4 regions of the Rhizobium sp. BK060 genome follow, and region 4 is predicted to be linked to each of the others. Evidence: predicted binding sites of a transcription regulator. Region 4 holds the regulator's gene; each other region holds the start of a gene.
The links. The regulator PhoB, encoded in region 4, activates phosphate uptake and scavenging genes when phosphate is short. The targets are predictions, from matches to a motif close to TGTCATNNANCTGTCAT.
Positions count from the first base shown of each region.

Region 1: a site for PhoB is predicted at 1,426-1,442, ahead of FHT71_RS04580 (DUF47 family protein). Genes of this name have one in related genera too.
Region 2: a site for PhoB is predicted at 1,540-1,556, ahead of FHT71_RS24195 (DUF1045 domain-containing protein). Genes of this name have one in related genera too.
Region 3: a site for PhoB is predicted at 1,944-1,960, ahead of FHT71_RS11015 (1-acyl-sn-glycerol-3-phosphate acyltransferase). Genes of this name have one in related genera too.

Region 1 is NZ_JACHYW010000003.1:160,519-163,724, reverse strand. It holds partial or broken gene FHT71_RS04590 (IS110 family transposase) at 1-758, opposite strand, end outside; gene FHT71_RS04585 (BA14K family protein) at 862-1,296, opposite strand; gene FHT71_RS04580 (DUF47 family protein) at 1,495-2,136, shown strand; gene FHT71_RS04575 (inorganic phosphate transporter) at 2,136-3,140, shown strand; gene FHT71_RS31355 (hypothetical protein) at 3,142-3,206, opposite strand, start outside.
Region 2 is NZ_JACHYW010000026.1:22,826-26,031, reverse strand. It holds gene FHT71_RS24200 (alpha-D-ribose 1-methylphosphonate 5-triphosphate diphosphatase) at 1-739, opposite strand, end outside; gene FHT71_RS24195 (DUF1045 domain-containing protein) at 753-1,448, opposite strand; gene FHT71_RS24190 (hypothetical protein) at 1,664-2,113, shown strand; gene FHT71_RS24185 (transposase) at 2,114-2,548, opposite strand; gene FHT71_RS24180 (hypothetical protein) at 2,454-2,786, opposite strand; gene FHT71_RS24175 (hypothetical protein) at 3,125-3,206, shown strand, end outside.
Region 3 is NZ_JACHYW010000008.1:90,555-93,760, forward strand. It holds gene FHT71_RS11010 (AAA family ATPase) at 1-932, opposite strand, end outside; gene FHT71_RS11015 (1-acyl-sn-glycerol-3-phosphate acyltransferase) at 954-1,901, opposite strand; gene FHT71_RS11020 (tyrosine recombinase XerC) at 2,044-2,979, shown strand; gene FHT71_RS11025 (TraB/GumN family protein) at 3,061-3,206, shown strand, end outside.
Region 4 is NZ_JACHYW010000049.1:10,193-13,398, reverse strand. It holds gene FHT71_RS30605 (aspartate aminotransferase family protein) at 1-670, opposite strand, end outside; gene FHT71_RS30600 (GcrA family cell cycle regulator) at 1,099-1,632, shown strand; gene phoB (phosphate regulon transcriptional regulator PhoB) at 1,730-2,413, opposite strand; gene phoU (phosphate signaling complex protein PhoU) at 2,450-3,163, opposite strand.

The DNA.
Region 1 (3,206 bases), on a different contig from region 4:
GGCGAGGATTGGTGAAGCGACTGATATCGCCCAATTCGGCAATCATCGTAGCGGCGGTAACCAACGCCATGCCGCGCAGCGACTGCAAAGCCTGTACGACCGGGGCCAACGACCAATCGCTTAACATCATCTCGATTTGCTTCGTCAGCCGGTCTCGCCGGTCTGTTGCAGCTTCGATCGTGGCGATATGATCCTCAAGCACGATAAGGTGGATTGGTTGTTCGAAGCGGAGACCAGCCAGCCAACGGCGGTGCATCTGTGTCCAGGCTGGCCGGTTATAATGAAAGCCGTGACGCAATAGAAATCCGCTGAGTTGCTGACGCGCTTGTCTTAGGCTGCGCACCGCAGCAAGGCGTGCTCGAACCAGATCGCGCATCGCTTCATGGGCGGGATCGGGTATCCAAACCGCGCTCAACTCCCCAGCGCTGCAGCCTTGCCAGATTGTTCGCATCCCGGCGGTCCGTCTTGATGCGATCACCCGGCTTTCGTGGGATCAAAGATGGGGCGACGACCACACAGTCATGGCCAGCATCGGAAAGCTGTCGTTGAATGCCATAGCCGCAAGGTCCTGCTTCGTAGCAGAACTTCAACGTCCGGCCCGGCTGCGAAAGCTTGGCCACCATACGGGCCAACGCTGAGGGGGTATTTGCAATCTGGCCGAATGCCCTCGCGTCACTGCGCCCACCGCCATCGGCAAGCGCGACCGCAATCGTCTCTTTGTGAACGTCCAATCCGACAAATGTGATAGTCTCTTCCACGGCCCGTCTCCTATGCATGAGGCTCTGTGCGAGGATAACTTACGCAACCCTCGATACCTGCATATTGTGAGACGGGTCACCCGGTCCCAGGCGAACATTTAGTCTAGTATGGCGAGTAGCACTGCCGCCGCGGGCCATAATATGGCTGATAGGTGTTGTCATATGCCCGATAGGAGCGGTAGCGGCTGTAACACCAATCGACGTGCGAATTGCCGATCGGGCCAACCCGTGGCTGTGAAGCAATGAGGCCGCCGATGATTGCCCCCGCCGCCAGACCACCGATCAGAGCGCCGGCATCATTGTCGTGACGGCGATAGTAGTCATCACGATAGTAGCGCCTACCATAGTGGCCGTGGCGATAGCCACCGCAACGATAGACGCTGCATCGATCGTAGTTGCGGTTGTTTCTCGCGCCAGAATCTCCAAACGTGCCGCGGCTTTGAACCGAATGCTCGTCACCCGAATTTTCGGCAAAGGACGGTCCGATGCCCGACAGGCTCGTCGCAATTGCCAATACCAGTACCGCAAGCTTCTTCATTCCAGCACCTTCTCATTTCCTGCCTGTCTCGCGTTGGAAAACGCTTAGAACTTTAACGCTCAGTCAAGTCTCAAGTTCCCTGGCTCCTATTGTAATGCACGGCGCAAAAGAATCTTAGCAGGTGCAATTGTGACACTTTAATTGCAAGCCCTGCCAATTTATGACGAGCTTCTAAAAATTCTCAAACGGATGGATGGAATGCTCAGCTGGTTTCGTAGACTTTTGCCGCGTGAAGACCGGTTCTTTGACCTTTTTGCCCAGCATTCCCGGACGATCGTTGGCGCCGCGGAAGCGCTGAACGAGTTGCTCGCCGGCAGGGATACCGAGCGGCATTGCGATCGGATCGTCGCGCTCGAAAACGATGCCGACAACATCACCCGCGAGGTGCTGCTTGCGGTTCGCCGGAGCTTCATCACACCTTTCGACCGTGTCGATATCAAGGATCTGATCCAGTCGATGGATGACGCGATCGATATGATGCACAAGACTGTCAAGACGATCCGGCTCTTCGAGCAAACCCAATTCGATCCACGCATGCAAGAAATGGGCGTGGCAATCGTGCAGGCCGCCCATCTCATCGCCGAGGCGATCCCACTGCTTGATCGCATCAACGCCAACGCTCCGCGGCTCATGGCGATTGCGGAGGAAGTTACCCGCGTCGAAGGACGCTCCGACGAGTTGCACGATCACGGCCTGAAGGAACTCTTCCTCCGTCACGGCGCGTCGAATGCGATGGCCTACATCATCGGCAGCGAAATCTACGGTGAACTCGAGAAGGTCGTTGATCGCTTCGAAGACGTTGCCAACGAAATCAGCGGCATCGTGATTGAGAACGTTTGATGGACGCCACCCTCGCCTTTCCGCTGCTCGCCGGCCTGATCGCGATCGCGCTGTTCTTTGACTTCCTGAATGGCCTGCATGATGCCGCGAATTCGATCGCAACGATCGTTTCCACGCGCGTACTGCGGCCTCAGTATGCCGTCGTCTGGGCAGCTTTCTTCAATTTCATTGCGTTCCTGTTCTTCGGTCTCCATGTTGCCGAAACCCTTGGAACCGGCATCATCGACCCCAATATCGTCACGCCGCTGATCATCTTCGCGGCACTGATGGGCGCGATCGTCTGGAATATCGTCACCTGGATCTTCGGCATCCCGTCCAGCTCTTCGCATGCTCTGGTGGGCGGGCTGGTAGGCGCCGGACTAGCAAAAGTTGGCTTCAGCTCAATCGTGTGGAGCGGACTGCTGAAGACAGCGGGCGCGATCGTCATGTCGCCGTTGATCGGCTTCATGCTGGCGCTCTTCCTCGTGCTTATCGTCTCCTGGATCTTCGTTCGGCAGACACCCTTTGCTGTCGATCGAACGTTCCGCGTCCTGCAATTCGTATCCGCCTCTCTTTATTCGCTGGGCCACGGCGGCAATGATGCGCAAAAGACGATGGGCATCATCGCCGTACTTCTCTATTCGCAGGGTTATCTCGGGGGAAGCTTCCACGTGCCGCTCTGGGTCGTGCTCTCCTGCCAGACGGCCATGGCGCTTGGGACACTCTTCGGCGGCTGGCGAATCGTCCATACCATGGGGTCGAAGATCACCCGTCTGAACCCTATGCAGGGGTTCTGCGCGGAGACAGGCGGCGCTCTCACCCTCTTCGGAGCCACGTGGCTTGGGATTCCGGTTTCCACGACCCATACGATCACTGGCGCGATCATCGGCGTTGGCGCCGCGCGCCGCGTCTCGGCAGTCCGTTGGGGCCTAGCAGGCAACATCGTCGTTGCCTGGGTGATCACGCTCCCGGCTGCCGCGCTTATTTCGGCGCTCTTTTATTGCGTGGCGGGCCTTTTCAACTGATTTAAGGGGCGGGTTTCCGCCTCTTGCTCCACCAGACGGAGAATCGCCGCCGCATCCGACGCACGA
Region 2 (3,206 bases), on a different contig from region 4:
CGCCATTTTCGATGGCTTCGTCGACATGGGCGAGCGTTGCGTCGTCATGACTGGCGACGGTAATGCCGCGCTCAGCGCAGACCTTGGAAATGGCCACGCGGTGCGGCGTCGAGTTGCGCTCGGATTCCGACACGCGGCGATCGATGAACTCGGCAAACTCGGCATCGGTCAGGCCGCGCTTCTTCTGGTAATAGAAGATGTACTGATCCATCGTCTGGAACTGGCGCTGGCCGGGAGCGTGATCCATCAGCGAGACGAGACGGACATAGGGATCGTTCTCGAAATCGGCGAAATGCTGCAGAACGTTGTCAGCAGAGACCTCGCAGCGCAGGTGTAGCAGGTGTTCGGCACGCAGGCGGCCTTCCTGCTCGGCCTTCTGGATGGCGTCGGCCATCTCGCGCATCTCGCCATGCTCGAAGCCGCCGTCTTCGTCGGCGCCCATACGGAGGCAATCGAAGACCGTGGTGATGCCTGATGTGACGATCTGTGCGTCATGCGCCTGGATCGCCGCCGTCTTGTGCCAGCGCAGGCCCGGGCGCGGCGAATAGTGGCCTTCGAGATGGTCGGTGTGGAGTTCGACGAGACCCGGGATCAAATAGTCGCCTTCGAAATCCTCGCCGACATGGGAGCTGCCTGTCGAGATATCGGCGATCTTGCCGTCGCGGACGAGGACCGATCCTTCGATGATTTCATCCTCGAGGACAATGCGGGCGTTGGAGAAGACGGTTTCTGTGGTCATCGACTATGGTCTCTCAGTTTTTCGCGCCGGCAAGCGGCCACCAGGAATGGGCTGTAAACGGCGCACCACGCGCCTCCTCAACGAAAACGGCAAGGCCGCCAATTGGGAGCGGCCGGCCGGTAAAAGCGGCGAAACGCTCCGCCAGAATGGCCTTCATTATGCCAGCACGCTCCTGCGGCACCTGGCCGGTCAGCGTCATGTGGAACTCGAAGTCATCCATCACATAGGGATAACCCCAGCGCAACAGATTGGCCCTCTGGCTCTCGCTCAGTTTCTCCGGATTACGGCGTGCGATATCGGCATCCGACAACGCGGCGCGAAACGGTTCGAAGGATTTTACCACCGTGGCTGCGAAATCCTGAAGCGGCGGATGCAGAAAGGCGGGTACCAGCGCAAAGAATTTGCCCAGTTGTCCAAGCACCAGCTCGGGAATCTCGAAGGCGGGCGTACGGGCGGCGAAATCCTCGACAACCTGGAGGAGGTCCTTCTCAGTGACGGAGGCGGCCAGATGGAACGGTGCCTTGATCGTCGCGTGGAAGGCATAGCGGCGAGGCTCGGCGGTCAGCTCAAACTGCTCGGCGGCCGGCAGGTTCGGATGATCGGGAGCCAGATAGGTTTCGCCGGTGAAGGCATCGCGGCCGAGCCAGAGCGCGGCCGTGCCGTTCAAAGGGTCATCCTTCGGCGGCGTAAAATAGAGTGCGTAGCGCAAGGCTCGTATCCTGGGAATCGTTCGGAATGCGGATTGCAGTCTTCAGTGATTTGATCGCCGCCGCAAGCTGGCTTCCGGCTAAAAGATTTCCGTGACAGAATGATGATGATCCCGAACGATCCTGCGCTTTTTTGCGCAATTATGTAGGACTTGCCACCAGACTCTCATTCCATGACCAGATAGTCTGAAAGCGTAGCTTTTAGAGGGTGTTACGGATGCAGGTGGTAGAGGAGCTGAAGACGAAGCGGGAAGAGCTGGAGGCCAAGATCGATACCCTTCGCGGCGAGATCGCGGTCCTTGAGCAGCGAGCCGCGTTCGACACCGTGCTGAAGGTTTACGACGAGCGCTATCGTCCCGACGGCGCTGCTCGCATCCGTTCGAGAAAGCCTGCGAAGGTGCCTGCAAGCGCAGTGACACCATTGCTCAAGGATCTCGACAAGCGCGGAGCCCTTCTGCGCATCCTGAGGGATGCAGAGGCTCCGGTTTCGATGGCAGACTGCGCAAAGCAGGTGGCGCTGCAGATCGGCCTGACCGAAGATGATCCGCGGCTCGGCCAGATTGGCAACGTCCTGTCGCGAGACCTCGACAAGCTCGTCAAGGACGGCCGGGCGCGGTATGCGGGCGTCGCCGACGGCCAGCGTCGCCTTTGGGAGTGCGCCGCCTGATCATGCCCTGTCCGGACTGACACCGTGCTCCCAGACGAGATCGGGCGGTTTGTTGCCCTCCCAGTAGCCACACAGATTGCGCGATGTCTTCCTCGACAATGCGAAATGCCCCATGCTCCACATCTGCGTGCCGTTATCGACCCGGCGATTGTCCTCGCGCCAGGCGATTTCCGCCGCATACCAGTCGAAATACTTCACCGAGAAGCGGTGGTGGATGCCGACATAGGCCCGCTGGATGCGGGAGAAGAAGCTTTCGACGTGATTGGTGTTCACGCCGTCCTTGGTCTCGTATTCCCTGCTGTGGTTTACGCGCTTGAGTTCCTGCAGCCCCTGGAGGTCGTCATAGCTGAAGTGCTCGTCGGCATGGATCGTCGACCCCTTGCGGACGTGCTTCCTCGCGAACTCCCACGCCTCGTTGCTGTCCTCGGTTCGAATGACGCGAGTGAGGGTGCGTTCTCACCCGAAGAGCGTCTTCTCGCTTTCCGTCGATGTGGATCTCGCCTTCGAGAACGATGTCTTCGCGCCTGGTGGCGATCGCCTCGCGCATCTTCATCAGGAACACCCAGGCGGTCTTGTACTGGCAACCGAGTTCGCGGGAGAGCTGGAGGGCGCTCTTGCCCTTCACGCTGTTCACGGACAGCCACAGTCCCGTCAGAATGTCGCGAAAGGACATCTTCCGGAAGGCGAAGACTGTCTTCGAGGTGACCGAAAATTCGCGGCGGCACTTCTGGCATTTGAAGCACTGGCGACGGATCGGATAGCAGCGCTCGTGTCCGCAGTTGATGCAGATCGGACGGCCACCAGTCTCCGGCCAGCGGATCAGGCAGAACGTCTTGAAGGCGTCTTCCTCGGTGACGTTGCGGAGGGTCTTAAGCGTGAAGGTCCGGCAGTGTGGCGAAAGGAGGAAGTGCTGGTTGCCCCAATATTTCTACCCTCCGGAGGACCTCCAGGTCATCGGAGCTGAAGGAAATTCCGGATACGGCAGGCACGTTGATATTGTTGGGATCTTCCATGTTCAGAGCCTTCATCAAGGACAATACGAGAACGTTCGCCGATCAGGCGCTGGGTTGTCGCAGCTCTATTCGTATCAATC
Region 3 (3,206 bases), on a different contig from region 4:
AGGCTTGCCTCCGGTTCGTTCAGTGCAATCAGCGGCGGCAGACGATATGACATCAGCGCGGCCGCAAGCCCCAGAAAGCGGATCTGCCCGTCCGACAGCTCGCGCGGCTGAAACACACGGTTCGCAAATTCCGGGAAGGAAAGGCCGAACTCCGCCGTCTCCTCGGGCAGCGGCACGACAAGCCGCGCACCGCCGAGGGCGGCGACGACGGCCCGATCGAGATCGACGGTATCTTCACGCGTATGTACAAGCGTCGCGAAGACTGCGGCAATGTTGGCGCCATCCTCGTCCAAAAGCGGCGCTGTGACGGCAAGACAGGGGGCGCGCAGCGGCGAAGAGCGGTCCGTGCGGAAGCCGTGAAAGAAGCGCCAGCCGTCGATCGCACGCCGAAATGTTCCGATCTCGGGATAGTGGCCGGCATCGCCGAGCAGCGCGATTGCCGTTTCCGAGGTCAGCGCCTGCTCAGGATAGTCCTGCATCCGCCCATTCTGGTCGCGAACCGAGATGGCGGGGCCAGCGCGCTTCATTATCGTGACCGGTCGCGTCCCCGTCTCGATCGAAAGCTCTTCGGCCTTGATCTGCGGCTCGAAGGGAAACCCTGCCGCAGCGCTCGGCGGCCGCAAGCCGGCTTCGACACGATAGCGGAAGGTGATCGCCCTTTCCTCGTCGAGAAGTTCGGTTTCCAGACGGATACGGAACGGCCCGTCGGCGTCCCGTCGCGGCCCGGACCAGAGCGCCGAGAACATGCCACCTTCTGCAGCGATCTCATGCGCCAGGCGCCCGCGCGTTGCCGCCTGGATAAGCTGCAGCGCGCGGTAGAGGTTGGACTTCCCGACCCCATTCTCACCGATGAATAGATTGATGCCCGAAAGATCCATGCGGATCGATCGCAAGGACCGGTAGTTCTGGGCAAACATCGAGCGGAGCAGCATGCCTCGCTTTAACCTATCCGGTCAGGGAATTGAATGGGCGCCGGCCAGCACCGGCTCGGCCGGTCGGACCAGAGGCACGAACTGCGCGTCGTCATCCATATCGAGGGCGCGCGCCGTATGGTCTTCCAATGCCTTGGTCACCTCGTTGATGTCGCCGTCGAGATGCTCCACCGGGATCAGGTTGCCGACCACGAAGTCGAACCGGTCGCCGCGCTTGTTCAGAAGCTCGTGAAAGACGGTCATATCCCTGAGCTCCGTTGACCACTTTGCGAGCCAGTAGAAGAGGCCCGAATTCCGTGCCGTCATATGCACCGGCAGGATCGGCAGGTTGTACTTGCGGGCAAGCCCGACAGCCGAGGTTTTCCACGGACGCTCGTTCAGCCGTCCGTTCGCCCAATAGGCAATCCGCCCGGACGGAAAGAGAACCGTTGCCTTGCCTTCCCTGACCGCACGGTTGGTGATCAGCAGCGTCTCACGGGTCTTGAGCTTGCTCTTATACTCTTCCCGCCATTCGACCGGAATAATGACCTCGGCAAAACGCGGATTGACACGTATGGCATCGCGGTTGGCGAACACCATCATGTCGGGCCGCTTGTTCTTCAAGAGATCGAAGACGGCCACCCCATCGGCAATGCCGGTCGGATGGTTGCTGACGAGGATGAAGCCGCCGGTATCAGGAATGCGTTCACCATGCCTGACATTGATCTCGAGCTTCAACAGGTTGCTCATGTACTCGAAGCACTGGAAGCCTGGCATGTTCGCGACGTCGTTGGCGAAGCTGATGGCCCTGTTGTAGCGCAGGAGCGTATGGAGAAAGGGCCGCATGATCGGCCAGAACGGGTGCTTGACGATTCTCTGTCCGCGCTCGGCGATCAACGTGTCAACGATATGTCCCGGCTTGCCATGGGAAACGAGGGCAATCGCTTCCGCGAATTGTCCGAAAGCGGTCGTGGGGTGGCGCCGTGGCATGCAAGATCCTGCGTCGTTGGGAAACCAGTTACGTCGATTAATATGATGGAACCATGACAACCACTTGGGCGGTATTAGCAATTCCATAACTGTCGGTCCTTCAGAATTGGCAGCCGGATTGGCAAATTCAAGGGCCAGACACGTGAACGAACTCCTGATCATCGCCGACCCGCGCCTGATGGCGGAACGCACCGCCTGGCTCGACAGCCTGGCCAGCGAGCGCCGCCTTTCCGAGCATACGCTCGATGCCTACGAGCGCGACACGCGCCAGTTCCTTACCTTCCTGACCGGTCATCTCGCGGGACCCGCAACGCTGAAGGATATCCATGCGCTGCGGCCCGCCGACTTCCGCGCATTCCTCGCCGCACGTCGCAAAGAGGGATCCGGACCCCGCTCGCTCGGCCGCAATCTCGCCGGTTTACGCTCACTGCTGCGTTACCTCGAAAAAAAGGGGCTGGTGAATGCAGCCGGCGCCGGTGCGATCCGCTCGCCGAAGCAGCCGAAGTCGCTGCCGAAGCCACTTTCCGACAGGCAGGCCATCACCGTCGTCAGCGACGAAGCGCAGCTACACGAAGAGCCCTGGATCGCGGCACGCGACGCCGCCGTTTTCACCCTGCTCTATGGCTGCGGCTTGCGCATCTCCGAAGCGCTCGATCTGACGCCTGACGACTTCAACCGGGGAGCGGCGACGCTGCGCATTACCGGCAAGGGCAACAAGACCCGCCTCGTGCCGCTGCTTACCATCGTCTTCGAGGCAGTCGAGAAATACCGGTCGTTATGTCCCTATCATCTTGAAGGCAACGAGCCTCTCTTCCGCGGCGCGCGCGGCGGCAAGCTGCAGGCGGCGATCATCCAGCGCACGATGCAGAAGATGCGAAGTGCCTTCGGCCTGCCCGAGACAGCGACACCGCACGCGCTGCGGCACTCCTTCGCGACCCATCTTCTGGCGGGCGGCGGCGACCTACGAACCATTCAGGAATTGCTCGGCCACGCCAGCCTTTCCACCACCCAGGTCTACACCGGTGTGGATTCATCCCGTCTGCTGGAAGTTTACGACCGCGCCCATCCTCGGGCGTAATCTTTTGTTAACGGCTTCTCTTAAAGGAATATCCGCACGCGAAGCGTAAAGTTTGGCGATCACAGTGACCGGAACACCATCATGACGATTTCCATCGGCCACCGCAGCCTGCACATCGCATCGCCGGGCAATCTCCTGCTTTGGCTGATCGCTGCATTTCACATGCTGCTCGCTGCAACGCTGATCGCCGTGCTGTTCTCGGTCTCACCGGCAGCTGCCGCAGAAGA
Region 4 (3,206 bases):
TGCGACCCATGCCGGTCTGCACTTCGTCGAAGATCAGCAGCAAGCCGTGCTCATCGCAGATCGCACGAAGCGCCTTAAGGAACTCGCTGGCCGCCGCACGGACGCCACCCTCGCCCTGAACAGGCTCGATGAGGATTCCGGCCGTCTCGCTGGTGACGGCGCTGCGAACGGCATCGAGATCGCCGAACGGAACCTGATCGAAGCCGGGCGCCTTCGGGCCGAAGCCTTCGAGGTACTTCTCTTGGCCACCGGCAGCAATCGTCGCCAGCGTACGACCATGGAAGGCACCTTCAAAGGTGATGATATGAAACCGCTCGCAATGGCCCTTTGAGAACTGATAGCGGCGCGCGGTCTTGATCGCGCATTCCAGGGCTTCTGCGCCGGAGTTCGTAAAGAACACCTTGTCGGCGAAGGTCGCCTCGGTCAGCCGCTTCGCGAGCGTTTCCTGACCCGGGATTTCGTAGATATTGGACAGGTGCCAGACCTTGTCGGCCTGCTCTTTCAGCGCGCCTACCACATGCGGATGGCCGTGGCCGACGGAGGTGACGGCAACGCCTGCGCCGAAATCAAGATATCGCTCGCCCGTTTCGGTGATCAGCCATACGCCCTCGCCTCGCTCGAACCGCAGCGGGGCACGAGAGTAGGTATCGTAAAGCGCGGCTTCAGCCATGGCGCGATCTCCTGTCATTGACCACAAGCGGCCGGACTCCGGCTAAGGAAAGCGGGTCCGGAAAATTAAAAATGCCGCCTTTCGGCGGCGAGCAGCACTATTTACTTTTCGCACTGCAATGTCAACAAAACTGAGGTTTTCCTGCATGCGTCAAGCCGCCATCCGGAGGCGCTGGAGCTATCAACAACTAATGTTGCAGAAATGACTCTCTCGCCCAGCAAGTTGGGGAAAACTTGAAATTCGATTCGCCGAGATTCAACCGACTCTTGTCACAGACTCAGCCTCACACTAGGTTAAAACTCAATTACTAGACTGCATGCGGCGGAACTAGTCACCAAAATCGAGCAAGCGTTTCTTGCCTCGGATACGTCCGGGGCAATGGTGAGGGATTCTGCCTGCACCAACGCTAATAAGGCGGAGACAGGGGCATGAACTGGACAGACGAGCGCGTTGAAAAACTGAAGAAGCTGTGGTCCGAGGGCCTGAGCGCCAGCCAGATCGCAGCGCAACTTGGCGGTGTAAGCCGTAACGCCGTCATTGGCAAAGTCCACCGTTTGAGTTTGCCCGGCCGCGCCAAGGCCGGAGGCTCGACGACCACTGTCAGAACGCCCAAGCGCACGACATCCGCGCCGCGCGCTCCGAACTATGCATCTCGCGTCACCACGCGCACCGTCACCCGCCAGCAGGGTGCGACGATGCTCAAGGAAGAGATCGAAATCGATGCCATCGCGGAAATCAGCTACCGTCCGGCCGCAAACGTCGTCGTTCCGATTTCTCGCCGCCTCGGCCTGACGGAACTGACCGAGCGCACCTGCAAGTGGCCGGTCGGCGATCCGCTGAAGGACGACTTCCACTTCTGCGGCTGCGAATCCCCAGACTCCTCCCCTTACTGCACCTATCACCAGCGCATGGCCTATCAGCCGGTCAACGAGCGCCGCAAGGCCGCCAACCGGGTCGCCTGACCCGGAAGCCGGATAAGGAACAAAGAAAACGGGCCCTCGCGGGCCGCCTCGCGGGCCCGTTTTTCGTTGGACGGTGTGGATGCCTCTCAGGAGAGCTTTAGGCTTCCATGGAATAGCCGGCACCGCGAACGGTGCGGATGACATCCTGCATGTTGGAGAAGTTCAGCGCCTTGCGCAGACGCCCGACATGAACGTCGACGGTACGCTCGTCGACATAGATGTCATGACCCCAGACGCCGTCGAGCAGCTGGGAGCGCGAGAAGACACGGCCAGGGGATGCCATCAGGAACTCGAGAAGCCGGAATTCGGTCGGACCGAGACGGACTTCGCGGCTCTTGCGATGAACGCGGTGCGTCTCGCGGTCAAGCTCGATGTCGCCGCACTTCAGCAGCGTGGAAAGCACCTCCGGCTTGGCACGACGAAGCATCGCCTTGACGCGGGCGACGAGCTCCGGCGTCGAGAACGGCTTGACGACGTAGTCGTCGGCGCCGGTGGAGAGGCCGCGAACACGCTCACTCTCCTCGCCGCGAGCTGTCAGCATGATGATCGGCAGGCGCTCCGTTTCCGGCCGCATGCGCAGGCGACGGCAGAGCTCGATGCCTGATACGCCCGGCAGCATCCAATCGAGGATCAGAAGGTCCGGCGTGCGTTCCTGCAGCCGGATCTCGGCCTCGTCGCCGCGCAGGATTGTGTCGACCTCAAAGCCTTCAGCCTCAAGGTTATAGCGAAGAAGTACGCTCAGTGCTTCTTCATCTTCAACGACAGCTACTTTTGGTATCATTCGTTTCGGTCTCCTGGGGGCGCGGTCGCGGAACGATTATTCCGTAACGGCGCCGACGGTGTTGGCGGTATCGTCCTTCGGACGTTCGCCTTCCGGCTGAGCGCCGGTGGCCATGTAATAGATGGTTTCGGCAATGTTGGTGGCGTGGTCGCCGATACGCTCGATGTTCTTGGCGCAGAACAGAAGATGCGTGCAGCTGGTGATGTTGCGCGGATCTTCCATCATGTAGGTGAGCATCTCGCGGAACAGCGAGGTGTACATCGCGTCGATTTCCTCGTCGCGCTCACGGATCGACTTTGCCTTGTCGGCAGCACGGCTCGTATAGACGTCGAGCACTTCCTTGAGCTGGACAAGCGCCAGTTCGGAAAGGTGCTCGAGGCCGCGGGCGAGCTTGCGCGGCACGCCGGCGCTCTGGACCGCGATGACGCGCTTGGCGGTATTCTTGCCGAGATCGCCGACGCGCTCGAGATCGGCCGCAATGCGGATCGAACCCATGATCTCGCGAAGGTCGGCCGCCATCGGCTGGCGACGGGCGATGGTCACGATCGCCTTGTCCCCGATTTCGCGTTCAGCGTGGTCAAGGATCACGTCGTCGGAGATGACCTTCTGGGCCAGGGCCGTATCGCCGTTGACGAGAGCGCGAACGGCATCCGAAACCATCTGCTCGGCAAGGCCGCCCATTTCCGAAATACGGCGGGACAGGAATTTCAGATCGTCGTCGTAGGCAGAAAAGATATGTGTCGATGCCATAGGGCTCATCCTTGAGTATGGTGAGGGTTGCCGACGCCGGCGA